Regions from separate parts of the Acidovorax sp. LjRoot194 genome, predicted to be linked through region 1. Evidence: predicted binding sites of a transcription regulator. Region 1 holds the regulator's gene; each other region holds the start of a gene.
The links. The regulator sigma-54, encoded in region 1, starts transcription at its own class of promoters, with help from an activator protein. The targets are predictions, from matches to a motif close to TGGCANGNAANCTGCTTT.

Region 1 (7,043 bases):
GGATTGCGCTTTCAGCTTCTGATTTGATAGCAGACCACACATGGCCCTGGAACGGCAGCAGTTTTTCGAACGCAAAGCGCCGCACCATGCCGGCCGGGATGCGGCAGGCGATCTGCGCGGCCTCGATGGCGATGGTGCCGCTGCCGCAGCAGGGGTCGTACAGCGGCACGGGGTTGTCGCCCAGGGGGTCCCAGCCGCTGGCGGCGATCATGGCGGCGGCCAGCGTCTCCTTGAGCGGGGCATCGCCCTTGTCCTCGCGCCAGCCGCGCTTGAACAGCGGCTCGCCGGAGGTGTCGATGTAGATCGTGGCCTCGTCGGTGGTCAGGTGCAGGTGGATGCGCACGTCGGGCCACTGGGTGTTCACGTCGGGCCGCACGCCGCTCTTGGCGCGAAAGCGATCGGCCACCGCGTCCTTGACCTTCAGGCCCGCGAAGTTCAGGCTCTGCAGCGGGCTGTGCTGAGCCGTGACCTCGACCTTGAAGGTCTGGCGCGTGGTGAACCAGATCTCCCAGGCGACGTCGCTCGCGGCGGCGTACAGGTCGTTCTCGGACCGGTAGGGGCGGTGGGCCAGCTGCACCAGCACGCGCTGCGCCAGCCGGCTGTGCAGGTTCAGCAGCAGCGCCTCGCGCCAGGAGGCGCGCAGCAGCACACCGCCCCGGCCGACCAGCAGGTCCTGCCCCGTGAGACCGGTGATGGCATGCACCTCGTCGGCCAGATAGCCCTCGACGCCCGCGGCGCAAGGAAGAAAGAGTTGGAGTTGGTTCATATCAGCGCAGAGGATAAGCCTTCAGGCCATGGGGGCGCCGGGTGCATCCGGTGCGGCGGGTGCGGCGGGTGCGCGCTGCAGCAGCAGTTGGCGGATCGATTCTGGAATGGTGGCGACCTTGCGGTCGCTGCGGCCGATGAAGACGATGCCGATCTTGCCGCGGGCCACCTCGCGCCCCGAGGTCTTCTCGGTCATGCGGAACACCAGGTCGAAGCCATAGCGGTTGAAATCCACCGGCGCCATCTCCACGCACATGGTCTCGCCATGAAAGCCCTCGGACTTGTACTGCGCCACGATGTCGCCCACCACGATGGACAGCCCGCCCACGTCGGCCTCCGGGTAGCCCAGCGACTGGAAGAAACGCACGCGCGCCTCGGACACCAGGCTCAGCAGCTGCGCGTTGTCCAGGTGCCCGCCCTGGTTCACATGGCTGATGTAGATCTGCATCTCGGTGGAAAAACCGAACTGCGCGGGAAGGTCGAAGACGATGCGGGCCATGGCTGGGCGGTGGGGGTGGAGCGGAGGTGGAAGCGTGGAACAAGGACAACGGGCGGGCACCCGCGGTGGCGGCGTGCATGCGGTACTGCGCAGGGCCGCTGGGTGCCGGGGATTTTCTGCAGCGACAGGCCCTGCGGCCCACGGCGGGTGGTGCCATGGGGCGGTGCGGCACATCCGGGCAGCTTCTTGCTGACAGCACGCCCGGTGTCTCTTATGCTCGCAGGCATGAGATTTTACCGGAGCCCCTCCCCCGGCCTTTTCCGCCAGGCCGTAGCCGCCACGCTGGCAATGGCCGCGCTGGTGCTGGCACCGATGGCGGGCGCCCAGACGCTCTACAAAACGGTGGGCCCGGACGGCCGGGTCGTCTACAGCGACAAGCCCCCAACGGGCGTGGGTGTGGACAAGGCGATGAAGCTGGACAACCTGCCGGTCAGCGTGGTGCCGGGTGCAGAGCCCCGCGCGGCCGACCGCAGCCCCAAGACCGAGCCCCCCGCCGCAGCACCCCGTGGCGACGTCGTGCTCTACATGGCCACCTGGTGCGGCTACTGCAAGGCCGCCAAGGCGTACCTGGCGCAAAAGGGCATTGCCTACCGCGAGCTGGACGTCGATACGCCGGTGGGCAAGGCGGCCTTTGCACAGATTGGCGGGCGGGGTGTGCCGGTGCTGCTCACCAACGGCCAGCGGTTGTCAGGCTTCAGCGCACAGTCCTACGACGCCGTTTTCGCGTCCCAGCGCAAGTAGCCTGGCCTCGCACCCCACCGCACCGCAGTTGGCGGGCCGGTGGGTGGGCGGCGATCCTCCGGCGCACGGCCCATCGCAGGTCCTGAAGGCCCTGCAGCGCTGACAGAGCTACAGCGCCTTGCGCAGATTGGCCGGCGCGATCTTGAGCGCTTCGCGGTACTTGGCCACCGTGCGGCGTGCGCACTCGATGCCCTGCTCCTTGAGCATCTCGGCGATCTGGCTGTCCGACAGCGGCTTGGTGGGGCTCTCGGCCGCGACGAACTGCTTGATCAGCGCGCGCACGGCGGTGCTCGACGCATTGCCGCCCGTCTCGGTGCCCAGGCCCGAGCCGAAGAAGTACTTGAGCTCGTAGGTGCCGATGGGCGTGGCCATGTACTTGGCGGTGGTCACGCGGCTGATGGTGGACTCGTGCAGGCCCAGCTCGTCGGCAATGTCGCGCAGCACCAGCGGGCGCATGGCCAGCTCGCCATGCGTGAAGAAGTTCTTTTGCCGCTCCACGATGGCGCGCGAGACGCGCAGGATGGTGTCGAAGCGCTGCTGGATGTTCTTGATGAACCAGCGCGCCTCCTGCAGGCGCTGCTGCATGCCCTGGTGGCCTTCGCCGCCCTTGTGGCCGCGCAGTGCGCCGGCGTAGATGTCGTGCACGCGCAGGCGCGGCATCACATCTGGGTTGAGCGCGACGATGAAATTGTGCTGCCCGTCGCGCCCGTTGGCGCGGCCCGCTTTGCGCACGATGACGTCGGGCACGATGATGTTGCGCTCCACGTCCACAAACTTGCGGCCCGGGCGCGGCTCCAGCCGGGCGATCAGGGCCATGGCGGCGCGGGTGCGCTCCTCCCCGTCGCCGCACAGCTGCGTCAGGCGGCGGATGTCGCGGCGCGCCAGCATCTCCAGCGGCTGCTGGCACACGCGCAGCGCGGTCTGCACGGTGTCGGGGTCGATCTCGCTGTCTTCGTCCGCGGCCAGGGCCTTGAGCTGCAGGGTCAGGCACTCGCCCAGCCCGCGCGCGCCCACGCCCACGGGCTCCAGGCTTTGCAACAGGCGCTGCGCCACCGTGAAGCGGTGCACCAGCTCTTCGATCTGCTCCAGGTCGTCGGGGCCGGCCAGGCTGATGGCCAGCTCTTCGAGCGGGTCTTCGAGGTAGCCGTCGTCGTTGAGCGATTCGATCAGGAACCGCAGCGCCGCGCGGTCCACCTCGGACAGGCGCAGCGACAGCGCCTGGCGGTGCAAAAAGGCGGTGAGCGATTCGTGCGTGCGGGCCAGCTCGGTGGCGTCGGCCTCGTCGCCTTCGGCATCGTTGCGGTTGCGGGCGGGCGCATCGCCGCCCCATTCGGTGTCGTTCGGCGCGACCTCGACGGTGCCGTCGCCGCTCCAGTCGGGCTCGTCGCTGGCGCTGCTGCCCGGCTCGGAGTCACCCAGCGGGCCGTCGGCCGCGGTGTCGCTGGACGTGCTGGCGGTGCTGGCGCCGGGTGCGTTGGAATACAGCGTGTCGTCCGCGCTGTACTCGTCGGGCTGGGCAGGAACGTCGGCCGCCTCCAGGCCGAACTCTTCGCGCGGAGCTTCTTCTGCGTTGCGCTCGAGAAACGGGTTTTCGTCGAGCATCTGCTCGACCTCCTGACCCAGCTCCAGCGTGGACAACTGCAGCAGCCGGATGGACTGCTGCAGCTGCGGCGTGAGCGCCAGGTGCTGCGAAACGCGCAGTGACAGGCCGGGCTTCATCGGGCAGCCGCCTTGCGGCCTGCACGGCGCGCGGCGCACGCCGCCCCGCGGGGTGGCAAAAGGGAGAGGCGGGGGTCGAACGTACGGTCCATCGGTCTGCTACATGCGGAAGTGTTCGCCCAGGTACACCCGGCGCACTTCGGCGTTGTCGACGATCTCGGAAGGGGTTCCCTGCGCCAGCACTTGGCCGTCGCTGATGATGAACGCGTGGTCGCAGATGCCCAGCGTCTCGCGCACGTTGTGGTCGGTGATGAGCACGCCGATGCCGCGCGCCTTGAGGAAGCCGATGATGCGCTGGATCTCGATCACCGCGATGGGGTCGATGCCGGCGAAGGGCTCATCCAGCAGGATGAAGCGTGGCTGCGTGGCCAGCGCGCGGGCGATCTCCACCCGGCGGCGCTCGCCCCCGGACAGGGCCATGGCGGGCGAGGCCCGCAGGTGGTCCACCCGCAGCTCCTGCAGCAGGGCGGTGAGGCGCTCTTCGATGGCCTCGCGCGGGAGCGGCTGGCCGTTGTCGCCGCGCTGCAGCTCCAGCACGGCGCGCACGTTTTCCTCGACCGACAGCTTGCGGAAGATGGACGCCTCCTGCGGCAGGTACGACAAACCCAGGCGCGAACGGCGGTGGATGGGCATGTGGGCGACCGACTGGCCGTCGATACGGATGTCGCCCGCATCGCTGCGCACCAGGCCCACGATCATGTAGAACGAGGTCGTCTTGCCCGCGCCGTTGGGCCCGAGCAGCCCGACGACTTCGCCCTTTTGCACGGTGAGCGACACATCCTTGACGACCTTGCGGCTGCCGTACGACTTGGCCAGGTGCTGCACCTCCAGCCGACTGCCGACCTGTGGGTCTGCAGCCGCGGGTCCGCTGGAGTGGACAGGCTGCGCGCTCACTTGGCGCCGCCGCCGAGGGTGTTGCTGGGGCGCAGCGCCGGGGCCGACGACGGCGCGGCAGGTGCAGCGGCGCCCGGTGGCGGGTCCTTGGGCGCCAGCACTGCGCGCACGCGGCTGCCAGGGGCCGGGGTGTCGCCTGCGGTGCTGGTGGACGGCTTGCGCTGGCCGTCCACGGTGAACACGTCGGTCAGGTTGTTGTAGACGATGACGGCGCCGGTGATCTCGTCGCTCAGCACCGCACCGCGGTAGCGGCGCAGCTCGGCGCGGGTGATGAAGCGCACGTTGTCGGCCTTGCCGTCGTACTCGATGACCTCGCTCTCGCCCTCGATGAACTCGTCGGGCGCACCGGGCACGGTGTCGCGCTTTTGGCGAAAGAACGCGCGCTTGCCCGCCTCGGCCGTCACCACCCCGTACTGGTAGCCCTCGGCGTCCTGGCGCACATCCAGCCGCGCACCGCGCAGGATGATGGACCCCTTGGTCATGACCACGCGGCCGGTGAACACGCTGGTTTGCTTGAGCTCATCGTGCCGCAGGGCGTCGGCCTCGATGTTCATGGGTTTGGCGCGGTCAGCCTTTTCAGCATGGGCAACGCCATGAATGCAGGCCAGGGCCGTGAGCAGGAGGGTTGGGAGGATGCTGTGTTTCATAGGGCACGAATCTTGCAGTTCATTGTAGCCACCCCACGGCATGCGCCATGGAAAAAGACCCGCACGCTTCCACGCGCGTGGGGTCTCTGGCCCCAAGCAGTCGCTTCCTCGGGTCGGGACGGCAATGAAAAAAGCCCGCATCAGCGGGCTTTTTCGCAGGGCATGCCGGGCCCCAGGCGGCTCGGGCTTACTTCTGCTTGGTCAGGAACTCCACCACTTGCAGCACGTTCTGCATGTTGCCGGCCATGGTGCCGTCGGTGTAGTACTTGCCGGCCACGCCCATCGAGGGCACGCCTTCGACGCCGTAAGCGTCTTGCAGCTGCGATGCGCGGCGCACCTGGTTCGACACGGTGAAGGAGCTGTAGACCTCCTTGAACTTGGCGGCGTCCACGCCCTGCTGGGTCACCCAGGCCAGGATCTCGTCGTCCTTGGCGAGCTTGGCTTTCTCCACATGGATGGCGCGGAACACCTTGGCGTGCAGGGCTTCGAGCTTGCCCATGCCTTCCAGCGCGTAGAACAGCTTTTGCTGCGGCACGAAGCTGGCGTTGAACGCCACGGGCACGCGGCGGATGGACAAATCCTTGGGCGCGGCCTTGACCCAGGCGTCGAGCGTGGGTTCGAACGCGTTGCAGTGGGGGCAGCTGTACCAGAAGAACTCGATCACATCGACCTTGCCGGCGGGCGCGTCGGGCGTCACGGGCTTGTCCAGCCGCTTGTAGTCCTTGCCCTCCTTGAACTGGCGGGCCTGGGCCAGCGCGGGCGTGGCGACGGGCAGCGTCAGGGCGGTGGCGGCGACTGCCGAAGCAGTGGACAAAGAAAACTCACGGCGTTTCATGACAAAGACTCTCCTAGTTCAGGTCTGGGGGATGGGAGCCGCGCCCCCGGAAAAAGTTCAGCCCGCGCAGTCCGCAGGCCCGCCGTTCAACGCTGCACGCGCACCAAGGCCGACTCCACGCCCGTGCCGTCCAGCTTTTCCTTGAGCTGCTCGGCGTCGTCGCGCTTGGCAAACGGACCCACGCGCACCCGGAAGACCGGCCGGCCGTTCTGCTCGCGTTCGCTCACCCGGGCTTCCCAGCCCAGCATGGCCAGCTTGGCGCGCTGGGCGTCGGCATCGGCCTGGGTGCGGAAGGCACCGGCCTGCACGAAGTAGTCAAACGGGTCCACATTGCCCTTGGCAGCAGCCTTGGCCACGGCCAGGTCGCCCAGCGGGTCGGCGCCGGGCTTGCTCTCGGCCTTGGCGGCCTCGGGCTTGCTGGCGGCCGGCTTGGGTGCGGAGGCCGCAGCCCGCACATCCGGCGCCGGCGCCGCGGCGGCGGGCGCCGACGCGGGGGCAGAAGCCGCGGCCACCGGGGGGCGGGCCGGGTTCTTGCCGTACAGCGGCGAGTTCGGGTCCCAGTTCTTGTTCTTTTGCGACTCGGCCGCGTCCAGGTCGACACCGCGGCCATTGCTTTTGTTCAGGAAGGGTACCGGCACCTTGGTCACGAACACGGCCACCGCCAATGCGGCGCCCAGGCCCACGATGACCCCCACGATGAAGCCGATGATCGTCCCGCCCGTCTGTTGTTTCTTCATAGTGACTGCTTACATTCTGGCTGGAGCCGATACGCCCAGCACGGCCAGGCCATTGTGCAATACCTGTGCGGTGGCCGCGACCAGCGCCAGGCGGGCCTTCTTCACGGCCTCGTCGTCGACCAGGATGCGCTCGGCATCGTAGTAGCTGTGGTAGCTGGCGGCCAGGTCGCGCAGGTAGAAGGTGACGTCGTGCGGCGCCTCGCCGT
Region 2 (7,043 bases), 3.2 Mb from region 1:
CCTCGTGGATGATGACCTGGGTGTATTCGGTGAGCTCGCGGCTTTCGAGCTCCATCTCCAGCAACTGGGCGGCACCACGGATGCCGCCCAACGGGTTCTTGATCTCGTGCGCCAGGTTGCGGATGAGTTCCTTGTTGGCCTGGGCCTGGTCGAGCAGGCGCTCTTCGCGGTCCTGGCGGGCCTGCTGCTCCAGCGGCCACAGTTCCACCAGAATCTCGCCGACCTGCTCGGCGTCGGCCACGCTCACATGCACGGGCACAGGGTCCTGGTGCACGCGCTTGAGGCCGGCCTCGTAGCGCAGCGCGGCAAAGTCCTTGCCACGGGCGCCCGCCAGGGCGGTCTGCAGCAGCGCGGGGTCGGTGAAGAAGGTGGAGAAATCCGCGTTCTCCAAGGTCCGGCGCGACAGGCCGAGGGTGTTTTCCAGCGCGGCGTTGGCGAACTGCACCGCACCGTCGGCCCGCAGCACGGCCACCAGGGTGGACATCAGGTCCAGAGAATGAAAACGCCCCGTGTCGGTGGACGGGGCATCGGTGGGGTGCTGGGAATTCACGCGCTTGTAAAGACTACGGGTTGGTGGCGGTTTGGGCGGGGTTGCGGTGAGCGAGTCAGTTGGCGGCAGCAGGCAGGCGCGCGATCTCGCGCTTGATGCCGGCGATGTCGCTTTCGCTGCGGGTGATGTTGGCCTTCAGCTCTGCGGTGCGCTCGATGTAGCGCTGCGGGTTGCGCAGGTCGAGCGCATTGCGCTCGGGCGCGCCACCGTTGTATTCCTTCACCAGATCGGCGTGGCGGGTCTCGGCCTTGCGCAGCTCTGATTCGAGAATGGCGCGCGCATCGGAATCACGGGCCTTCTGGTCGTTGGTGTTCACGCGCGGCGCAGACGGTGGCGAAGCCGAGGTGGCGCCACCGCCGCCTGTTGAAGGGGCCGCAGCTGCAGGGGCCGCAGCGCCCGCTGGGCGGTTGCCCTGCACCACGGTCACGTTGCCGCCTTCCACCAGCTTGCAGCCGCGCTCCTTGGCTTGCTGGGCGTTGTTGGTGTATTCGTTGCCACAGCGGTAGATGCGGTCTTGCGCCCAGGCGGCCGGAGCCACCGCAGCGATCAATAACAGGGAGATGAGCGTTTTCTTCATTCGGTTTCCTCGCACTGCCATGCAGGGGGTGCGGTGGAGTATCCACCAATCACCGTGCATCGCCAATCCAACACCAGCAGACCCCCACGGGGCTTTGTACAAGGATGCAACGGCCCAGCCACTGGTTCCGTTTCAGGCCGTCAAAAGCTAGCGCGCCATGAAAAAAGGCGGCTTGCGCCGCCTTTTGGGAAGTAAGAGCCTGCAGGCAGGCAATTACAGCGAGTAGTACATGTCGTATTCGACAGGGTGAGGTGCCATGCGGAAACGCGTGACTTCCTGCATCTTGAGGTCGATGTAGGCATCCAGCATGGAATCGGAGAACACGCCACCCTTGGTCAGGAAGCCGCGGTCCTTGTCCAGATACTCCAGCGCCTGGTCCAGGCTGTGGCACACGGTGGGCACCAGCTTGTCTTCTTCGGGCGGCAGATGGTACAGGTCCTTCGTGGCGGCTTCGCCGGGATGGATCTTGTTCTCCACGCCGTCCAGGCCGGCCATCATCAGCGCCGAGAAGCACAGGTAGGGGTTGGCCGATGGATCGGGGAAACGCGCTTCGATGCGGCGGCCCTTGGGGTTGGCCACGTAAGGAATGCGGATCGAGGCCGAGCGGTTGCGGGCCGAGTAGGCCAGCTTCACAGGGGCTTCGAAGCCGGGCACCAGGCGCTTGTACGAGTTGGTACCAGGGTTGGTGATGGCGTTCAGGGCACGTGCGTGCTTGATGATGCCGCCGATGTAGTACAGAGCGAAGTCCGACAGGCCGGCATAGCCGTCGCCTGCGAACAGGTTCTTGCCGTCCTTCCAGATGGACTGGTGCACGTGCATGCCGGAGCCGTTGTCGCCAGCGTAGGGCTTGGGCATGAAGGTGGCGGTCTTGCCGTAGGCGTTGGCCACGTTCCAGACCACGTACTTCAGGACCTGCGTCCAGTCGGCGCGCTCGACCAGCGTGCTGAACTTGGTGCCGATTTCGTTCTGGCCAGCGCCTGCCACTTCGTGGTGGAACACTTCGACCGGGATGCCCAGGGATTCGAGGATCAGGGACATTTCAGCGCGCATGTCTTGCGTGCTGTCGACGGGAGGCACTGGGAAGTAGCCGCCCTTGACCGTGGGACGGTGGCCGCGGTTGCCGCCTTCGAGCTTGGCACCCGAATTCCAGGGGGCTTCGTACTCTTCGATCTCGAACATGACCTTGCCGGGTTCGTTGGACCAACGCACGCCGTCGAAGATGAAGAATTCTGGCTCTGGGCCGAAGAAAGCGGTGTCGCCCAGGCCGGAGGCCTTCAGGTAGGCTTCAGCGCGTTTGGCGATGGAGCGTGGATCGCGGTCGTATGCCTTGCCGTCGCCGGGCTCGATCACGTCGCACTGCAGGAACAGCGTGGTTTCTTCGAAGAACGGGTCGATGTTGGCCGTGTTCGGGTCGGGCATCAGTTGCATGTCCGAAGCTTCGATGCCCTTCCAGCCAGCCACCGAGGAGCCGTCGAATGCGTGGCCGGACGTGAACTTGTCTTCATCAAAGTGGGAAACAGGCACGGTCACGTGCTGTTCCTTGCCACGGGTATCGGTAAAACGGAAGTCAACGAACTTGACTTCGTTTTCCTTCACCATCTTTATCACGTCTGCAACGGTCTTGGCCATCAGGTTCTCCTGGGTAAAGCGCTTGTTGAAAAAAGGATTTTGCGTAAACAAAAGCAGTTTGCGTGCCAGCTGGGTGCAGCCGCCGCACTATGAAGGAGCGCCACGGACTACAGACCATGGGCGCACACATCGGATTGCACCAATAAGGTGCGAATCACTATTTATCTTTGTGCCTCAAAGATTGCGCACCAATTCAGGGCCGCATTGCGCACCAAATTCGTGCAGACCCTGCTGGAGGTCTTCCCACGCCGCTGGGACCAGCGGCGCGGGCCCTTTGACGCCCAACTCGATATGCCGCCCGTATTGTGGATGATCCACGCTGGGCAAACTGAACACGCGGACTCCCGCATGCAATTTTTCGATGCGCTCCATTAAAGGGGTCAAAGCAGCCTCCATGGCGCCGTACACCACCACGGACTGCTCGGTCTGCGGCGTGCGGTTGAAATGTGCTGCGTAATGCTGGTCCAGCACCGCCTCGATCATGGGCCAGGCCATGACGGGAAACCCCGGCACAAAGTGCACGGTCCCGCCCCCTGCCCCTTCGCAGGTGAAGCCGGGGATCTTGTTGTACGGGTTGGCGATGATGCTTGCCCCCGCGGGGAAGGTGCCCATGTTGAGCCGGTGGAGGTTGTCCGGGCGATCGGCCTCGTACGGCACGCCCTGCTCCCGCGCCACATCCTGCATGCGCTCGCGGATCAAGGCTTCTGCCTCGGGGTGCAGCGCCAGGTCGCGTCCCAAGGCACGCGCAGCGCACTGCCGGGTGTGATCGTCCGGCGTGGCACCGATGCCACCGCACGAAAACACGACGTCGCCCGAGGCAAACGCGCGCTGCAGCGTGGCGGTGATGCGGTCCGGGCTGTCGCCCACATAGTCAGCATACGACAGGGCCAGCCCGCGGGCGGCCAAAAGCTCGATGACCTTGGGCATGTGCTTGTCGGCGCGCTTGCCGGACAGGATTTCGTCGCCGACGATGATGAGGCCGAACTGGGGGGTCGTCATGGTGCAGGGGTTCCGTGGGCTGATGGTTCTGGCGCGGGCAGCGCGGCGGGGGCTGGCGGTGCTGTAGGCACCGCCACAGGGGCGTCGACGCCCGGTGGCACAACGTCCGGCGCACCGCGGGGAGTCAGTGTCGTGCCGGCGGGCGGCGCGTGGGCCAATGCAGCATTTTCTGCGCGCAATTGCTCCAGTGCAGCCAGCCCATAGTGGGCGAACCACAGCGACGAGAAGGCGAATACCAGGGTATAGATCCAGATGGCCAGCGGTACGAGCACGACAAATGCAGCGGCGAACACCACGCCTGAGGCCCACACGATGCTGGGTGCAGCGCCCAGGTAGCCGGTCAAGATACCGATGCCCAGCAAACTGCTGCGGTGGCGCCGAAATATCTCCTGGCGCTCTTCTTTGCTGGCGTGGTCGGCCAGTGCATCGAACACCATGACCCGGTACGTGAGCCAGCCCCAGATCAGCGGCGGAAGAATCAGCACCAGAGGCGGCACCAGCCACAGGGGCACCGACACCACCAGCGCGATCAACGCCAGCGCGGTCGAACCGAGCGACCACGCCACGCTGGCGATGAAGGAGCCGCCCTTCTTGCGTTCGAGGTTGGGAAACCGCCGATCAGCCACCAGGCTCACCAGGGCCGGCGTCATCAGCACCGCCACCAGCAGCAGTGACAGCACCACGAGCACAGGCGCCACTGCCAAAATCACCATCAGAGGCGCCACCACCGAGGCCACATCCCCCAGACCCCAGCCTTGCAGCCAGTTCCAGAAGGTGGCCAGCACTGTGGACGCGTCAAGAATGCCGCGCATGCCCTGCACTGCGGCGTCCCAGTACAGATAGCCCAGGCCCAGCGCGAGGCCCAGCATCACCAACAGCGGCAGTACCGACAGCGCCATCACCCGCGGGCGCAGGCAATAGGCCGCTGCGCGCCAGAAAGAATCAAGCAGTAGTCCCATGTCGGCGAGCATACCTTCTGAGGGTGGCACGGCCCGTCAGGCGCGCCCGATGAGCCGGAGCACGCCCCGCCACTGTTGCGACCAGAAGCCGGTGCCGTAGTCGCGCACGCGGCCGCCCGGGCCGGGCTCGACCTGGTCACGGATGCCGGTGGGGTCGTAACGTTGTTCGAAGTTGGCGGTGCGCATCAGCATGTCCCACCAAGGCAGCAGTACACCGAAGTTGTGCCCGCCCAGAACCACACGGTGCGTGGCCCCACCGCCAGCCCCTGGCGCAAGAGGCTTGAGTGTTTCGTGGCCAATACCGATGCTGTGGTGCAGACGGTGGAACCGCGGGCTGACCCACAGCCGTTCGCCCCAGCGCCCGAACCACAACCGCACGTTGGCATGCTGAAAGCTCTCGCTGAGCTGCGTGATGGCCACGATGGCAATGAACTGGCCAGGCGCCACACCGATGAGCTGGGCCACCACCACCAGAATGGTGTCGCGCAGAAGGTCGTCGAGCAGGTGATTGCGGTTGTCGCTCCACATGGTCATCTGGCGCTGCGCATGGTGCAGTGAATGCAGACGCCACCACCATTCGTAGTGGTGCTGACCGCGGTGGATCCAGTAGTCCACGAAGTCGAACACCACGAGGTACAGCAGCAGACTGACCCACGGCACATCGGTGATGCCAGGCCACACGCCGTCGAGCTGGAAGGTGCTGACGCCGGCCACCCGCAAGGCGCCAAAGAGGGAATCCGCCAGCGGGTCCACCGCCAGGAAAAGGCCGAGCCGGAAAAGACCCAGCCGGTGGATCAGCGTGTACAGGATGTCGGTGCGGATCGTGGCCCGGTCGGTGACGGCCTCCACGGGCTTCCAGCGCTGCAGAGGGCCTATCACTGCAGCAATCACCACCAGCTGCAGCACCCCCACCAGGATCCAGCCCGACGCTTCGTAGCCGCTTTCCAGCTGATTGCCCAGCCCCATGGCAAACATCAGGGGCTGCATCACGCTCTCGAACAGCCACTGCTGCGCGGTGTCAAACCCGTTGCCTAGCCAACCCATGCTCATGCTCCATCCGGTTTAGTCCTGCGCGTTGCTGCGCTGCATCGTGTCGTGTGCCGATCGCCCGGCCCCCAACGCCCGCTACCGCCCTGCGGGCTTGGCGTAGTCGGGGTGCTCACGCAGCGTGCGAAAGCAAAATCCACGTTCCTTCAAACCCACAATCAATGGCTCCAGCACCGCAGGCGCCCAGGGGTCCTTGCGCGACCAGATCCCCAGGTGCGCCAGCAGAATGTCGCCGCTGCGCACATCGCGCAGCGCCTTGCGCAACAGGGAATCATTGCTGGCGCTCTCGCTGGGCAGTTCGTCCCCGAGAAAGCCCGCTGGCGACCAACCCACGTGGGCGTAGCCGCAGGCCGCCGCGCTGGCCAGCAGCTGGGGTGAGGTCTTGCCCCCGGGCGCGCGAAACAGCGGCAACGGTTGTTTGCCGGTGATGGCTTTCAGGCGCTCTGCAGCGTGTGTGACTTCTTCGCAGTATTGGGCTGCCGTCAGAACAAAACTTTGCCCCTCACGCGACCCCGCAGAGGGACGGACGCGAAAGGACGGGTTGCGCGCGTCACCAAGGTCCGCGCGCCAGTAGGTGTGGTTCCAGGTGTGCGAGGCCAACTCATGGCCTTCGGCCGCCCGTGCCTTCCACCAGGGCGCCCAATGGTCGCCCAGGCTTCCGTCGCCCTGCTTGGTGCGCTCGTTGGCCGCGAAGAAGGTGACATGCACCTTTTGGCGATGGAGCACCTCGGCCACCAAGGGAGCGATCTCCATGTGACCAGTATCAAAGGTCAGATAGATTGGTTTCTCACAAGCATTTTGGGCGCTACCGCTTGATACGTAAGCGCAAGCAGCTATCAATACCGTAGCAAACCGAAGCACCCGTCTCCGCGGGGTTCGCCGTGCCACCATGGCAACGCCGGGATCAGCCATCACCGTGGCGCGTGCTGCAGTGTCCATACGCCGTGGGGTGACTTGCCCACCGTGACTTGGCGGACCACCTTCTTTGTCTCGGTGTCCACGACCGACAGCTTGCGCGCCCAGCGGGAACTCACATAGAGGAACCGGCCGTCGGCTGACACTTCCATGCAGTCCGGTCCGCCCGGTACGGGATAGGAGTCCACGACCTGGTAGGTGTTCATGTCGATCTTGCTGATGGTGTTGGCCACGCGATTGCTCACGTACACATGCCGACCATCCCCTGCCGCGCGGAATGCATGCGCCCCGCTGCCGGTCTTGATCTTGCGGATGCTCACCGGCTCACGGCCCGACACGTCGAAGACCTCGACACTGTCACTGCCCG
Region 3 (7,043 bases), 5.0 Mb from region 1:
CGGGCATTCCGGCCACCGACGACTTCAACGGCGGCGACAACGAAGGCGTGGGCTACTTCGAGGTCAACCAGAAGAGCGGCTGGCGCTGGAACACGGCCAAGGCCTTCCTGCGCCCCACCTGCTACGGCCGCCCCAACTTCGAGATGTGGACCAGCGCGCAGACCGCCAAGCTCGTCGTCGAGACCCAGCCCGACGGCACCAAGCGCTGCACCGGCGTGCAGGTGTGGGACGGCCACGAGATGGTCACCGCCCACGCCACCGACGAGGTGATCCTGTGCGCCGGCGCCGTCAACTCGCCGCAGCTGCTGCAGCTGTCGGGCATCGGCCCCGCCGCGCTGCTGCGCCAGCACGGCATCGACGTGGCCGTCGACCTGCCGGGCGTGGGGGCCAACCTGCAGGACCACCTGCAGATCCGCGCGGTGTTCAAGGTCAATGGCGTGCCCACGCTCAACGCCATGGCCGGCTCGCTGTGGGGCAAGGCCAAGATCGGCCTGGAATACGCCATGAAGCGCAGCGGCCCCATGAGCATGGCGCCGTCCCAGCTGGGCGCGTTCACGCGCAGCAGCGCAAGCCAGCCCTACCCCAACATCGAATACCACGTGCAGCCGCTGTCGCTCGATGCCTTCGGCGAGCCGCTGCACAGCTTTCCGGCGTTCACGGCCAGTGTGTGCAACCTGAACCCCACGAGCCGCGGCACGGTGAACATCAAGGCGCCCGACTTCAAGGCCGCACCGGCCATCGCGCCCAACTACCTCTCCACGCCCGAAGACCGCCAGGTGGCCGCCGACAGCCTGCGCGTCACGCGCCGCATCGTGGCCCAGCCCGCGCTGGCCGCGTACCAGCCCGAAGAATGGAAGCCCGGCGTGCAGTTCGAAAGCGACGAAGACCTGGCCCGCCTGGCCGGCGACATCGCCACCACCATCTTCCACCCCGTGGGCACCACCAAGATGGGCCGCGACGGCGACCCGATGGCCGTGCTGGACTCGCAGATGCGCGTGCGCGACCCGCGCAACGGCCCCGGCGCCGTGGTGGCCGGCCTGCGCGTGGTGGATGCGGGCGCCATGCCCACCATCACCAGCGGCAACACCAACTCTCCCACGCTGATGCTGGCGGAGAAGGCGGCGGAGTGGATCGTGAAAGCGCGGCAGGCCGCGCGCCAAGCGGCATGACGTGGGATGTGACTGGGGGCGTGACGGGGGCCTGATGCGGAAGTGATGCGGGGCGTGATGGGCGGCGGGTTCAAGCACTCCCCCATCCGTTCGGGTTGAGCTTGTCGAAGCCTGCGCCGCGCTTCGACGGGCTCAGCGTGAACGGTTCTTGGTTGTTTGGAGTCACTGGGCAGGGTCCCGGAACAAACCGCAGCGATCCCCTGCACCACCCGCCAATGCTCGCAGGCAGGCAGTCAATCAAGCGGGATCGGAGGTGAGCTGAGGTGACCACATCCGATGTGACTACCATCGCGCCCCATGTACTCCTCCACCTTCATCTTTGCCACCCGGCAGTTCGACGACACGTTCCACCGCCTGGACCAGGCGATTGCCACCGCCGCCCGCTCCATCGACGGCTACCTGGGCGAGGAAACGTGGGAGGACACGGCGCGGGGCCTCGTCTCCAACGTGTACTACTGGCAGTCGCTCGAGGCCCTGCAGGCAATCATCAGTCACCCCACCCACCTCGAAGCCAAGGCCGCGCAGGCGCAGTGGCTGAACGGCTACCAGGTGGTGGTGTCGCAGGGGCTGCGCACCTATGGCGACGACAAGCTCACAGGCCTGCTGCCCACTGCCGCCCTGTTTGCCGGCGGCGGCGCTCCCGCGCACTGAGCCATACCGGCGGCGGGACATCCGCTAGCGGATACCGCCCACATAGCGCGGCACCTCGGGAGCGGGCTCGGGCGCGGCAGGCGCACTGCGCTGGCGCATGGCCTGGGTCGCCACGTCCAGCAGGGGGCGGCGCGGCGCAGGCGGTGGCACCGCGTGCATGGCGTGGTCCAGCCGGTCGGCCCAGTCGGCCAGCTCGGGCACACCGTCTTCCAGCGCGCGCTGGCGCGCAAAGCGCACCACCTCGGCCGCATAGTCCACGTTCACGGCCATCCACTCGGTGTCCGTCACACGCCCCGTCTTGCGGCGCAGCAGCACGTGCAGGTGGGCGGCAATGGCCAGCTTGTCGGAATCAGGCATGGTCGCTCCTTGAGACATAGGGATCACAGTTCAGTGGAAGTAACGTCTGAAGGTGGCCCTGCCCACGGCCTTCGAGCCCGCACGCCCCAGGCGAGGGCCACCGTGGAACTGGCTTCGCCAGGCCACCGGTGGCGTCCCCCCCCAGGGGGAAGGCGCCGAAGGCGACTCAGGGGGAGCCATAGCTACCCCAACCGCTCACGGTGCTGCGCGATGTCCAGCCCCGTCTGCTCGCTCAGCTCGTCCACCCGCAGGCCCACCACAAAGTTGGTGATCCACAGCAGCACACCCGTGACCACCAAGCTGTAGGCCATCACGGCGCCCACACCGATGGCCTGGGTGAGCAGGCTGCCCGACACACCGCCCACGGTGGGGCTGGCCAGCACGCCGGTGAGCAGCGAGCCCACGATGCCGCCGATGCCATGCACGCCGAACACATCCAGCGAATCATCGGCACGCAGCAGGCGCTTGAGCCCCGTGGCGCCCCAGTAGCAGGCCAGGCCCGCCACCAACCCGATGACCACCGCCGAGCGCAGCGTGACAAAACCTGCGGCAGGCGTGATGGCCACCAGGCCCGCGATGAGGCCCGAGCACAGCCCCAGCAGCGACGGGCGGCCGCGCACGATCCACTCGCCCACCATCCACGACAGGGCGCCCGCGGCCGCCGCCAGGTGCGTGACCGCCATCGCCAGCCCCGCACGGCCATCGGCCGCCACGGCAGAGCCCGCGTTGAAGCCAAACCAGCCCACCCACAGCATGCCGGCGCCCGCCATGGTGAGCCCCAGGTTGTAGGGTTCGAACGGCTCGCGCCCGTAGCCGGTGCGCCGCCCCAGGTACCAGGCGCACACCAGGCCCGCGACGCCCGCGTTGACGTGCACCACCGAGCCCCCCGCAAAGTCGAGCGCGCCCATCTTTGCGAGCCAGCCGCCGGGCTCCCACACCCAGTGGGCCACGGGGGCGTAGACCAGCAGGGTCCACAGGCTGGTGAAGATGAGCAGCGCAGAAAACCGCATGCGCTCGACCAGCGCCCCCACCAGCAGCGCGGCGGTGATGATGGCGAAGGTGAGCTGGAACATGGCATAGACCGACTCGGGGATGTGCGGCGCCACATGGCTCACCGCGAGCTTGCCGCCCGCGAGATCGAAGTCCAGCCCGGCAAAGCCCGCCCGATCCCACCCGCCCAACCACGGGCTGCCCGGCGTGAAGGCCAGCGAATAGCCCGCCGCGAGCCACCACAGACTGACCAGCGCCGCGACGGCGACCACGCTGGCCATGGTGTTGAGCACGTTCTTCTTGCGCACCATGCCGGCATAGAACAGCGCCACGCCCGGCAGCGTCATCAGCAGGACCAGCGCGGTCGAGGTCATCATCCAACCGGTGTGCGCAGCGCTGATCGTGTCCTGGGCCACCAGCATGGGCCGCACGGGCGCAGGCACTGCGTCCGGCGGCGTGCCCTGCGCGAGCGCAGCCGCACACAGCCCCAAGGTCAAGACCACCCACGCCACAATCCGGTGCACAGTTCCCCGCATGAAGGCTCCTTATCGCAAATTGTTACAAGCAGGTTGCACGAGCCATGCCAGCAGAAAATGCCAGGGAGATGCAGGGGGTGCCCCAGCCCCATGCCCCGGAAAGGGGTCGGGAAACCCCCAATGCACCACAGGGGTGCGGCCGTTACAGTTGCGGCACTCGAGAGCGCGCTTCGGTGTGCCAAGCGAGGGGCCCGAGGAGACACTTTCTACCAATAAACATATTCAAAGCACCCAACGAGGTGCAGACCCTTTCCAGGCGCTGGCGATCCCAGCGCCTTTTTCTTGCCTGCTCGCAGCGTGTGCGGCCTCGCAGGGCGCACCGATGACTCCTGAATTGATAGCGCACCGGGTGCGACAATCCAGCGATGGAATGGATTTTTATCACCCTGGCCTCGCTGCTGGCAGGGTTTGTGGACGCGATCGTGGGCGGAGGGGGGCTGGTGATGGTGCCGGCGCTGTTCGCGGCTTTTCCGGCGGCGCCGCCGGCCACGCTGCTGGGCACCAACAAGGCCGCGTCGGTGTGGGGCACGGCCATGGCCACCTGGCAGTACAGCCGGCGCGTGCAGGTGCGGTGGCACGCCATGCTGCCCGCGGCCGCCGCGGGGTTCGCGGGCTCTTTCGCCGGCGCGTGGGCCGTGACGGTGATGTCGGCGGACTTTCTGCGCAAGCTGCTGCCGCTGGTGCTGCTGGGTGTGCTGGCCTACACCCTGGCCAAGAAGGAGCTGGGGCGGCACCACACGCCGCGCTACAGCGGCCGCACGGAGGTGGTGGCCGCCAGCCTGATCGGCGTGCTGATCGGTTTCTACGACGGGTTCTTCGGACCCGGCACCGGCAGCTTCTTCGTCTTTTTGTTCGTGCGGCTGCTGGGGTATGACTTCCTCAACGCATCGGCGTCGGCCAAACTGCTCAACTGCGCGACCAACTTTGCCGCCATCGCACTGTTCGCGGCCAAGGGCCACGTGTGGTGGCACTTCGCGGTGACGCTGGCGGTGGCCAACGTGGTGGGCAGCCTGCTGGGCACGCACCTGGCGCTCAAGCACGGCACGGGCTTCGTACGCGGCATCTTCATCGTGGTGGTGAGCACGCTGATCCTCAAGACCGGCTACGACGGGTTCTTGAGATGACCCCCTGAGTCGCCTTCGGCGCCTTCCCCCTGAAGGGGGACGCACCCCCTGGACCGGCGAAGCCGGATCCACGGGTGCACTCGCCTGCCGCGTGCCAGTATCAACACCCGTCGGCCGTAGCTTGCGCTTCAGGACCCCATCCAGTTCGGAGTCACCGCTCTAAACCTGTTGTGAATTGGCACACAACGGGGCTTTGAGGGTTGTCCGCAGGCCCAAGGAAAAAATTCGCATATTTATAATCGTTACCACTTGATGACGGCAGGCTTCGCATTTTGCGATGGCTGTGCGTCCGAACCACCAGCCTCCGGCCTGCTACCCGCATGCCGGATTTTTTGTACCTGAAATACCCCTGACAGGACCCCTCCCATGAAATTGTTCAAGGCTGTAGCCACCGCCCTCGCGCTTTGTGCCGCTTTCACTTCTGCCCAGGCCCGCACGCTGGAAGAGGTCAAGAAGGACGGCAAGATCCTGATTGCGACCGAGGGGCAGTTCGCTCCGTTCAATTTCTTCAACGGCACCACGCTGACGGGCTTCGAAGTGGAGACGGCCGAACTGGTGGCCAAGAAGATGGGTGTCACCATCCAGTGGAAGACCCTGGGCTTCGATGCCCTGCTGACCGGCCTGCGCCAGGACCGCTGGGACCTGGTGATCGCCTCGCACGGCATCACCGACGAGCGCGCAAAGGCCGTGACCTTCACCGACCCGCACTACTGCTCGGGCGGCATGATCATCGCCATGGACCCCGCCATCAAGAGCGCCAAGGACTTGGCGGGCAAGGTGGTGGCCGTGCAGACCGGCACCAGCTACCTCGAGAACGTGCAGAAGGTCTCTTCCATCAAGGAAATGAAGAACTTCCCCACCGACGTGGACGCCCGCAGCGCGCTGAACTCGCGCCGCGTGGACGCCTGGGTGACCGACCGCTTCGTGGCCAAGGCCGTGGCCGAGAAGAACCCCGGCGCGGGCTTCAAGCTGGGCGACATGCTGTTCATCGAGCGCATCGCCGCCGCCGTGGCCAAGGGCAACACCTCGCTGGCCGGCGGCTGGAACAAGGCCCTGGCCGAAGTCATGGCCGACGGCAGCTATGCCGCGCTGTCCAAGAAGTATTTCAACGAAGACGTCCGCTGCCAGTAAGCACGACCCGCTTGTAGCTACCGGGGTCTTTTTTCATGCTCACTGCCTTTTGGCCGCAGCGCTGGAGCCGCCAGCAGCGCAGCAACGCCACGCTCGTCTCGGCCGTCATCCTGATGGTGCTGGCGCTGTCTCTGCTGGGCACCTTGCTGTCCTTTTTGCCCGATCCCATCGGCCCCAACGCCCAGGCGTTCTCTGACGGCGCGCGCACCACCCTGTGGCTCACGCTGATCAGCGGCAGCGTGGGGCTGGTGCTGGGCACCGCCGCGGCACTCGCCCGCACATCGCGCTTTGCAGCGGTGCGCTGGGTCGCGAGCTTCTACATCTGGGTCATCCGCGGCACGCCGCTCTTGGTGCAGATTCTGTTCGTGTACTTCGCGCTGCCGGTGCTGGTGCCGGGCCTGAACCTGCCCGACTTCGCGGCCGCCGTGCTGGCGCTGGGCCTGAACGTGGGTGCCTACAACGCCGAGGCCATCCGTGCCGGCCTGCTGGCCGTGCCGCGCGGCCAGACCGAGGCAGCCAAGGCCCTGGGACTGGGGCGGATGCACGTGTTCATGGACGTGGTGTTTCCGCAGGCGTTCAAGATCTCGCTGCCGCCGCTGGTGAGCAACTTCGTGGCGCTGCTCAAGGACTCGTCGCTGGCCTACGCCATCGGCGTGGTGGAGCTGACCAATGTGGGCAATCGCATCCAGTCGGCCACGTTCCAGCCCATTGCCACGCTGTCCACGGTGGCCATCACCTACCTGCTGCTGACCACCCTGGTCACGCAGATCTCGAACGCGGTGGAATACCGCTTCGACGTGGAAGGCCGCAATCAATGACGGGCGCGTCCAAACCCTTCATCGTGGTGGACCGGGTCTGCAAGTCGTTCGGCGCCCACCAGGTGCTGCGGGATGTGTCGACCGTGTTCAACACCGGCGAGGTCACCGTGATCATCGGTGCGTCGGGCTCCGGCAAGAGCACGCTGCTGCGCGCCATCAACCGGCTCGAGCCGCACGACTCCGGCCTCATCACCATCGGCGGCGAAGAAGTCACCGACGATTTGGCCACGCTGCAAAAGCAGCGTAGCGAGGTCGGCATGGTGTTCC
Region 4 (7,043 bases), 2.1 Mb from region 1:
GCGGCCAGGTGCATGAAGGTGTCCATCTCGTTCTCGCCATCACCCCCGCCGGCCAGGTCGCTCAGTGAGCGGAAGGCGATGTAGGGCACGCCGTTGCTGTGCGCGACCATGGCGGTGGCGGCGGTTTCCATGTCCAGCACGTTGGCATCGAAGGTCTTGAACGCGTATTCGCGGAACGCCTTGTTGTCGACGAAGGCCTGGCCCGACACGCCGTTGCCGCCGACCACCATGCGGGGGCGATCCTTCAGGCACTTGTCGGCGTGGCAATGGTCCAGCGCGACGCTGGTGCCCAGGCTGCGCGCTACGGCCAGCATGCGGGGGTCGGCGGCAAACCAGAACTGCTTGGTCAGGGCGGGCTTCGCGGCGCTGCGTACCTCCACCGGGCGCGGGTGCATCATGCCGAAGGCGGGCAGGGTCAGCTCGCTTTTCATCCAGGCGGGGGCGCTGTACTGGCCGGGTTTGTCTTCGCGGGCCATAAGCCATTCCATGTACTGGCCCCACTGGGCAGGCACCGTCACGTCGCCGATGTGCAGGCCCGGGTTCACACCGCCCGCGATGCCGCTGAACACGATGTGGCTCACGTTGAAGCGGTCCAGCGCCAGCTGGGTGTTCATGGCCGCGTTGGTCATGCTGATGCCCGACAGAAACACCACCACGGGCTGGCCCGACAGGGTGCCGGTGGTGAACTCCACACCGTTGATGCGGTGCTTGGCGGCTTGCTGCACCTGGGGCAGCAGCACGGTGAGTTCGGGCTCGAAGGCCGAGATGACGGCGATGCGCGGTGTGGCATCGAGCTGCACCACCGCAGCCCCCGATGAACGAGTGGGTGCTGTGCTGCAGCCTGCCACCGCCGCGGCCAGGGTGGCCGCCGCCAGCAGGCGCAGCCCGTGCCGGGCGAGGGTGGTGCGAAGATGGGTGGAAGTGGTGGTGCTGCTGCTGGATGGGGGCATGGTCAGGTCCTGAAGAGGGCAGAGGTGCCGCAGCCTAGCGCAAGTGCGATGCGGTGCGGTGCCGGCAACACAGTGGAGGGCGGCCCGGCGCCATTGACGGCAACGGTGTGTGCACGGCCGGTGGGTGACGGTGGCGGGTGGTCCACCACCGTCACGGGCGCTGCACCGCTGGCCGCGCCCATCAATGCAACGCCGACGGCATTACTTCGATTACTTCGCCGTGGACTTGGGCTGGCTGTCGTCCACCTTCACGGTGAACTTGCCGGCCAGGATCTCGGCCTCCCGCGCCTTGACCTTGGCCACGATGTCAGCGGGCACCTTCTTCTCGAACGTGCCCAGCGGCGCGAGTTCAGAGCCCTTGTGCTTCATCATCGAAAACGGGCCGTAGTCCTCGGGCGTGAACTTGCCTTCCTTGACCAGCTTGAGCGCGCGGTCGATGCTGGGCTCCATGTGCCACAGGGCCGATGCCACCACGGTGTCGGGGTACTTGTCCTGCGTGTTGATCACGTTGCCGATGGCGAGCTTGCCCTTTTCCTTGGCCGCGTCGGACACGCCGAAGCGTTCGGCATAGAGCACGTCGGCGCCCTTGTCGATCATGGCAAACGTCGCTTCCTTGGCCTTCGGCGGGTCGAACCAGCTGTTGATGAAGCTCACGGTGAACTCGACCTTGGGGTTGGTCTCCTTCGCACCGGCCATGAAGGCGTGCATCAGGCGGTTCACCTCGGGGATGGGAAAGCCGCCCACCATGCCGATCTTGTTCGTCTTGGTCATGCCGCCCGCGACCATGCCCGACAGGTAGGCGGGCTCCTGGATGTAGTTGTCGAACACGCTGAAGTTGGGCGCCTGCGGCTTGCCGGACGAGCCCAGCAGGAAAGACGTCTTGGGGAAGTCCTTGGCCACCTTACGGGCGGCGGCCTCCACCGCAAAGGCCTCGCCCACGATGAGCTGGTTGCCGCCCGTGGCGTACTCGCGCATCACGCGCTCGTAGTCGGCGTTGGTGACGTTCTCGCTCGACTTGTATTCGATCTCGCCCCGCGCCTCGGCGGCCTTCAGCGCCTTGTGGATGCGGCTCACCCACTGCTGCTCGTAAGGCACCGTGTAGATCGCCGCGACCTTGAGCTTGGCCTGGGCCCCGGCCATCGAAGGCGCCAGGCCCAGGGCGGCCGAGAGGGCCATGGAGGTGCAGAGCAGGCGTCCGGTGAAGATGCGGCGAGTGGTCATGGCAACGCTTTCTTGGGTTGGGTGCAATAGGGCAGTGAACTTGGCTCCAAGCAATAAGCATGCACGACGTTGCAGTGGCCTGCAACCGGCGGAGCGCCGTGCCCGGCCACGGGGTCCTCCCCCAAGGCGTAGCGCAGCGCACGATGTTCGCTTGCCAAGCGAGCCATCACAGGGCGGGCGGCCGCGCGCTGGGCAGGGGCTCTTCCGTGGTGCGTGCCGATGCACTTTTATGTGCGACAGGCAACGCCACACGACGTGTTGTGCTGAATCAAAAGCCAAAAGTCGGTAATGTTCCGAATGCGACCGAGGCACCCTTTTGGGGTGTGTTCTTCTAGTTACAATTCGCCGCCCGCAAGCAGCGGGTCTATAAAACGAAGAGGGATTTCTTGTGAAAGCTTTGCTCGCAGCAGCGGCTGCCCTGTCGCTGGTAGGGTGTGCATCGGTCATGAACGACACCACGCACGGAGTGCGCGTAGACACCAAACAAAAGGGCGGCACCGTCGTGGTGGGCGCCGAGTGCGTGGCCACCAACGATTACGGCTCCACCACCTTCAAGTCGGGCACGATGCAGGCCCTGCGCCGCTCGTCCAAAGACATGACGATCGTGTGCACGCAGCCCGGCGAGGACGCCGCCAACGGGTCCCTGGTTTCCCGTCCCAATGGCGCTCTGGCCGGCAACATCATCCTGGGTGGCGTGATCGGCGCTGTCGTGGACCACAACCGCGGCACGGCCTACACGTACCCCACGTGGATCGAGATGGTGTTTGGCGAAACGCTGGTGTTCGACAGACAGCTGCAAAAAGGGGATACCGCTCTGGCGGGCGTGCCCGCCAACTCCCCAGCGGCCGTGGCCAAGGCACCTGGGAGGAGCAATGCGTCTTCAACCGAGTGCATGCAGCAGTTGCCTGGCGCTATTTGCTGACCCGACCGCCTTTGAGCCGTCTTCCGCCACGTACAAAGCCTCGCTGTTGCGAGGCTTTTTTACGGGTGCCCGTGGCGCCTACTTGGTGCCAAAGATCCGGTCGCCCGCATCGCCCAGGCCCGGCAGGATGTAGCCGTGGTCGTTCAGCTCGCGGTCGATGGCGGCGGTGAAGATCGGCACGTCGGGGTGGGCCTTCTGCAGCGTGGCCACGCCTTCGGGGGCGGCCAGCAGGCAGACGAACTTGATGGAGCGGGGGTTGAGCTTCTTCAGGCGGTCCACGCACGCGGCGGCCGAGTTGCCGGTGGCCAGCATGGGGTCGACGACGATGATGTCGCGCTCTTGCATCTCGGACGGCATCTTGAAGTAGTACTCCACGGGCTGCAGCGTGGCCGGGTCGCGGTACAGGCCGATGTGGCCCACGCGGGCGCCGGGCACCACGTTGAGCATGCCGTCCAGAAAGCCGTTGCCCGCGCGCAGGATGGACACCAGCACCAGCTTCTTGCCGTCGATGACCTTGCCGGTCATCGTCTCCAGCGGGGTTTCGATCTCGAAGTCCTGCAGCGGCATGTCGCGCGTGACCTCGTAGGCCATCAGCGTGGACAGCTCGCCCAGCAGGCGGCGAAAGCTGTTGGTGCTGGCGTCCTTGCGGCGCATGAGCGTGAGCTTGTGCTGGACCAGGGGGTGGGTGATGACGGTGACGTTGTTGTTGCTAGCGGTGCTCATGGCGCGGCCTCGGGTGTGCTGGGAAATGAATGAATGGCGGTGGGTGTATTTTCACCTCCATTCGCCGCGGGGCCGGGAAACCCGAGCGGCGGGGGCGCCCCTGCGGGGGGCCAGGGCGTGTGATGGCAAAGCTGCAGCGACGTGCACAGCCGTACAGAGCCGTACAGAGCCGTACAAAGCCACAGGCCCCGGCGCGCGGCCCGCTCAGTCCGCCAGAAACCGCGAGTACCGCGCCAGGTCCACGTTGCCGCCGCTCACGATGACGCCCACGCGCTCGCCGTGCAGCAGCTTGGCGCCGTCGTCCTCGCCGGAGAAGGCCTGCACGCCCGCGAAGGCGAGGGCGCCAGTGGGCTCGACGGTGAGCTTCATGCGCGCGGCGAAAAAACGCAGCGCTTCGATCAACTGCGCGTCGCTCACGGTGATGATGTCTTCGACATGGTCACGGATGATGGGGAAGGTCAGCGCGCCCAGTGACTGTGTCTGCGCCCCGTCGGCGATGGTTTGCGGGAGGTCGATGGTCACGATGTGCCCGGCGCGCAGCGACTGCTGGGCGTCGTTGGCGGTGGCGGGCTCGACGCCGATGACCTTGCACTGCGGCGCCAGCGCCTGCGCGGCCAGCAGGCTGCCCGAGAGCAGCCCGCCGCCGCCGAGGCAGACGAAGAGGTAGTCGAGGTCGGGCACCTCCTGCAGCAGCTCCAGCGCGGCGGTGCCCTGGCCCGCGATGACGTGCGGGTGGTCGAACGGCGGCACCAGCGTCATGCCGCGCTCGCGCGCGAGTTGGCGGCTGATGGCCTCGCGGTCTTCGGTGTGGCGGTTGTAGGTGACGACCTGGGCGCCGTGGTCGCGCGTGGCGGCCATCTTGGAGGTGGCAGCGTCTTCGGGCATGACGATGAGGGCGGGCATGTCGAGCAGCCGGGCCGACAGTGCGATGGCCTGCGCGTGATTGCCGGCCGAGAAGGTGAGCACGCCGCCCTCGCGCTGCGCATCGCTGAACTGGGCCAGCGCGTTGTACGCGCCGCGGAACTTGAAGGCGCCGGTGCGCTGCAGGTTCTCGCACTTGAAGAACAGCTTGGCGCCCAGGCGCTGGTCGATGGCCGTGCAGCGCATCACCGGCGTGTGGTGCGCGACGCCTGCGAGCCGCTGCGCGGCGGCGGCCACATCGTCGTAGGTGGGCAGGGGTAGGCTGGGCACGGTCATGGTGGCGTCCTCGCTGCGGGGCGCGGCCTGCCCCGGGTCGGCACATGATAGCCCTTGGTAGCGGTTTTGGGGTTAAAAATGACTGCTACCGCTTGATGGGTGGACGCTGGTAGCTATGAAATCGATAGTGATTGAATGGCCGGGGTAGGGCGGCGCTTCGGAGGGTGCGCCCAGGCTTCGACGGGCTCAGCCCGAACGGGTGGGGTGAGTGTTCCCAAGCTGTGGACCCGCAGAATTGGCGAAGCAGCCGGCCACTACGGCAGCCCAGCGGCTGCCCACTGCCCGCGCCATTACCCCTGTTCGCTGAACCGGATCAGCGGCGTTAGCGCCGGGAAGTCGCCCGCACGCTTTTGCTTCATGGCCGTGACGGACTCGCGCACGTGCTGGTTGCTCCAGATGGCGCCTTGCAGCCAGCCCATCTGGCGCAGGCTGTCTTCCACGCTGTGGTCGCGGGCGTAGTTCACGGCCTGCTTGGTGCCCCAGATGGCGACGGGGGGCTTGGTGGCGATCTCCTGCGCGCACTGCAGTGCGGCGGCGACCATGGCCTCGTGGGTGTCGAACACCTCGTTGACCAGCCCGTGGCCCAGGGCCTTGGCGGCGCTCAGGCGGCGGCCGGTGTAGGCCAGCTCCTTGACCACGCCCAGCGGGATGAGCTTGGGCAGGCGCTGCAGCGTGCCTACGTCGGCCACCATGCCGATGTTGATTTCCTGGATGCAGAAGAAGGCGTCGGCCGTGGCATAGCGCACGCAGGCCGCCGTGACCATGTCCACCGCGCCCCCGATGCAGCCGCCCTGGATGGCCATGATGACGGGGATACGCAGGCTCTCGATGCGGCTGAAGGTGGCCTGCATGTCGGTAAGCAGATCGAAGATGGCGGCGCGGCCTTCGGGGCTCTGGTCGTCCATGGTGATGGCGCCGCCGAAGGTCTCCAGCGCCATGCCCGCGCTGAAGTGCTTGCCGGTGCTGCTGATGACCAGCGCCCGCGCCTCGCCTGATTTGTTCAGCTGGGCCAGCACCTCATCGAGCTCGCGCCAGAAGGTGGGGTGCATGGTGTTCATGGCCTCGGGGCGGTTCAGCACCAGGTGGGCGACGTGGCTGTCGATGCTGAGCGAAAAGCAGGTGAAGGGCGGTGTGTTCATGGGCAGGCACTGTAGACCCGGCGGGCGGCGCTGTGTCGTCGCGTGGGTGACTTGGGGGCGCCTTGGGGATCGAGGCGGGCCTATCGCTTTCCCTATGTGCGCCGGGTGCTATGGATTGCGTAGCAGAGCTGATGCAGAGCCATGACACGGTCGCTGTACCGGGCTGCCATGCGATTGCTGCGCCGTGGCGCGCCACTGCTGCGCAACTGTCCGCAATCGCAACGGCCGCGTGTTTAGCCTCGGTGGTTTTTCTTTGGTGCAAGAAAGGCCTTGTGTGAATCGCTTCCAATGCCGCCGTGCGGCGCCCGCCCTCGTCCTGTCCGTTGCACCGATGCAGCGCCTTCGATGCCTTGCTGACGGAGCAGCCGCATGACCACCTGGGTGCTGCTGGGCCTGCTGGCCGGGCTGGTGCTGGGCACCTATGACTTTCTGACCAAGATCGCGCTGCGGGAGACCGGGGTGCTGGCGGTGGTGGTGGCATCGTCGGTGCTGGGCGCGTGCTTGTGGCTGCCGTTTGTGTGGGTGCCCGGCGGCGGCCTGTGGGCCCAGGCCCTGGCGCCGCTGGGTCTGCACCCGGCGCCGTTGACTTGGCAGGCCCACGCGCTGCTGCTGCCCAAGTCGTTGATGATGGTGGCGACCTGGGTGCTGTCGTACTACGCGGTCAAGGCGCTGCCGCTGTCGATATCGGCCGGGGTGCGCGCGTCGGGGCCGGTGTGGACGGCGCTGGGCGCCATCGTGCTGCTGGGCGAGCACCTGAGCGCGTGGCAGTGGGCGGGGCTGGCGGTGTCCATGCTGTCGTACCTGGCGTTTTCGCTGATCGGGCAGAAGGAGGGCATCCGCTTCAGCCGCGATGGCTGGGTGCTGTGCATGGTGGCGGCCACGCTGCTGTCG

Region 2: a site for sigma-54 is predicted at 2,807-2,824, ahead of glnA (type I glutamate--ammonia ligase). Genes of this name have one in related genera too.
Region 3: a site for sigma-54 is predicted at 3,736-3,753, ahead of ACSQ3N_RS01910 (ammonium transporter). Genes of this name have one in related genera too.
Region 4: a site for sigma-54 is predicted at 2,219-2,236, ahead of ACSQ3N_RS14780 (BMP family protein). Genes of this name have one in related genera too.

What each region holds. Positions count from the first base shown of each region.
Region 1 is NZ_CAXUQB020000001.1:5,360,221-5,367,263, forward strand. Features, by position in the region: gene ACSQ3N_RS24285 (THUMP domain-containing class I SAM-dependent RNA methyltransferase) at 1-766, opposite strand, end outside; gene ACSQ3N_RS24290 (acyl-CoA thioesterase) at 788-1,264, opposite strand; gene ACSQ3N_RS24295 (glutaredoxin domain-containing protein) at 1,490-2,005, shown strand; gene ACSQ3N_RS24300 (RNA polymerase factor sigma-54) at 2,114-3,724, opposite strand; gene lptB (LPS export ABC transporter ATP-binding protein) at 3,824-4,618, opposite strand; gene lptA (lipopolysaccharide transport periplasmic protein LptA) at 4,615-5,265, opposite strand; gene ACSQ3N_RS24315 (thiol:disulfide interchange protein DsbA/DsbL) at 5,453-6,100, opposite strand; gene ACSQ3N_RS24320 (SPOR domain-containing protein) at 6,187-6,837, opposite strand; gene argS (arginine--tRNA ligase) at 6,847-7,043, opposite strand, start outside.
Region 2 is NZ_CAXUQB020000001.1:2,126,620-2,133,662, reverse strand. Features, by position in the region: gene glnL (nitrogen regulation protein NR(II)) at 1-484, opposite strand, end outside; gene ACSQ3N_RS09660 (hypothetical protein) at 606-1,127, opposite strand; gene glnA (type I glutamate--ammonia ligase) at 1,341-2,756, opposite strand; gene ACSQ3N_RS09650 (competence/damage-inducible protein A) at 2,931-3,755, opposite strand; gene ACSQ3N_RS09645 (EI24 domain-containing protein) at 3,752-4,714, opposite strand; gene ACSQ3N_RS09640 (sterol desaturase family protein) at 4,751-5,758, opposite strand; gene ACSQ3N_RS09635 (polysaccharide deacetylase family protein) at 5,840-6,652, opposite strand; gene ACSQ3N_RS09630 (YncE family protein) at 6,673-7,043, opposite strand, start outside.
Region 3 is NZ_CAXUQB020000001.1:406,468-413,510, reverse strand. Features, by position in the region: gene ACSQ3N_RS01925 (GMC family oxidoreductase) at 1-1,169, shown strand, start outside; gene ACSQ3N_RS01920 (antibiotic biosynthesis monooxygenase family protein) at 1,467-1,820, shown strand; gene ACSQ3N_RS01915 (hypothetical protein) at 1,845-2,177, opposite strand; gene ACSQ3N_RS01910 (ammonium transporter) at 2,360-3,703, opposite strand; gene ACSQ3N_RS01905 (sulfite exporter TauE/SafE family protein) at 4,069-4,827, shown strand; gene ACSQ3N_RS01900 (ABC transporter substrate-binding protein) at 5,194-5,958, shown strand; gene ACSQ3N_RS01895 (amino acid ABC transporter permease) at 5,994-6,776, shown strand; gene ACSQ3N_RS01890 (amino acid ABC transporter ATP-binding protein) at 6,773-7,043, shown strand, end outside.
Region 4 is NZ_CAXUQB020000001.1:3,285,903-3,292,945, reverse strand. Features, by position in the region: gene ACSQ3N_RS14785 (5'-methylthioadenosine/S-adenosylhomocysteine nucleosidase) at 1-950, opposite strand, end outside; gene ACSQ3N_RS14780 (BMP family protein) at 1,161-2,171, opposite strand; gene ACSQ3N_RS14775 (hypothetical protein) at 2,560-3,093, shown strand; gene upp (uracil phosphoribosyltransferase) at 3,172-3,816, opposite strand; gene ACSQ3N_RS14765 (threo-3-hydroxy-L-aspartate ammonia-lyase) at 4,021-5,013, opposite strand; gene ACSQ3N_RS14760 (enoyl-CoA hydratase-related protein) at 5,304-6,152, opposite strand; gene ACSQ3N_RS14755 (EamA family transporter) at 6,522-7,043, shown strand, end outside.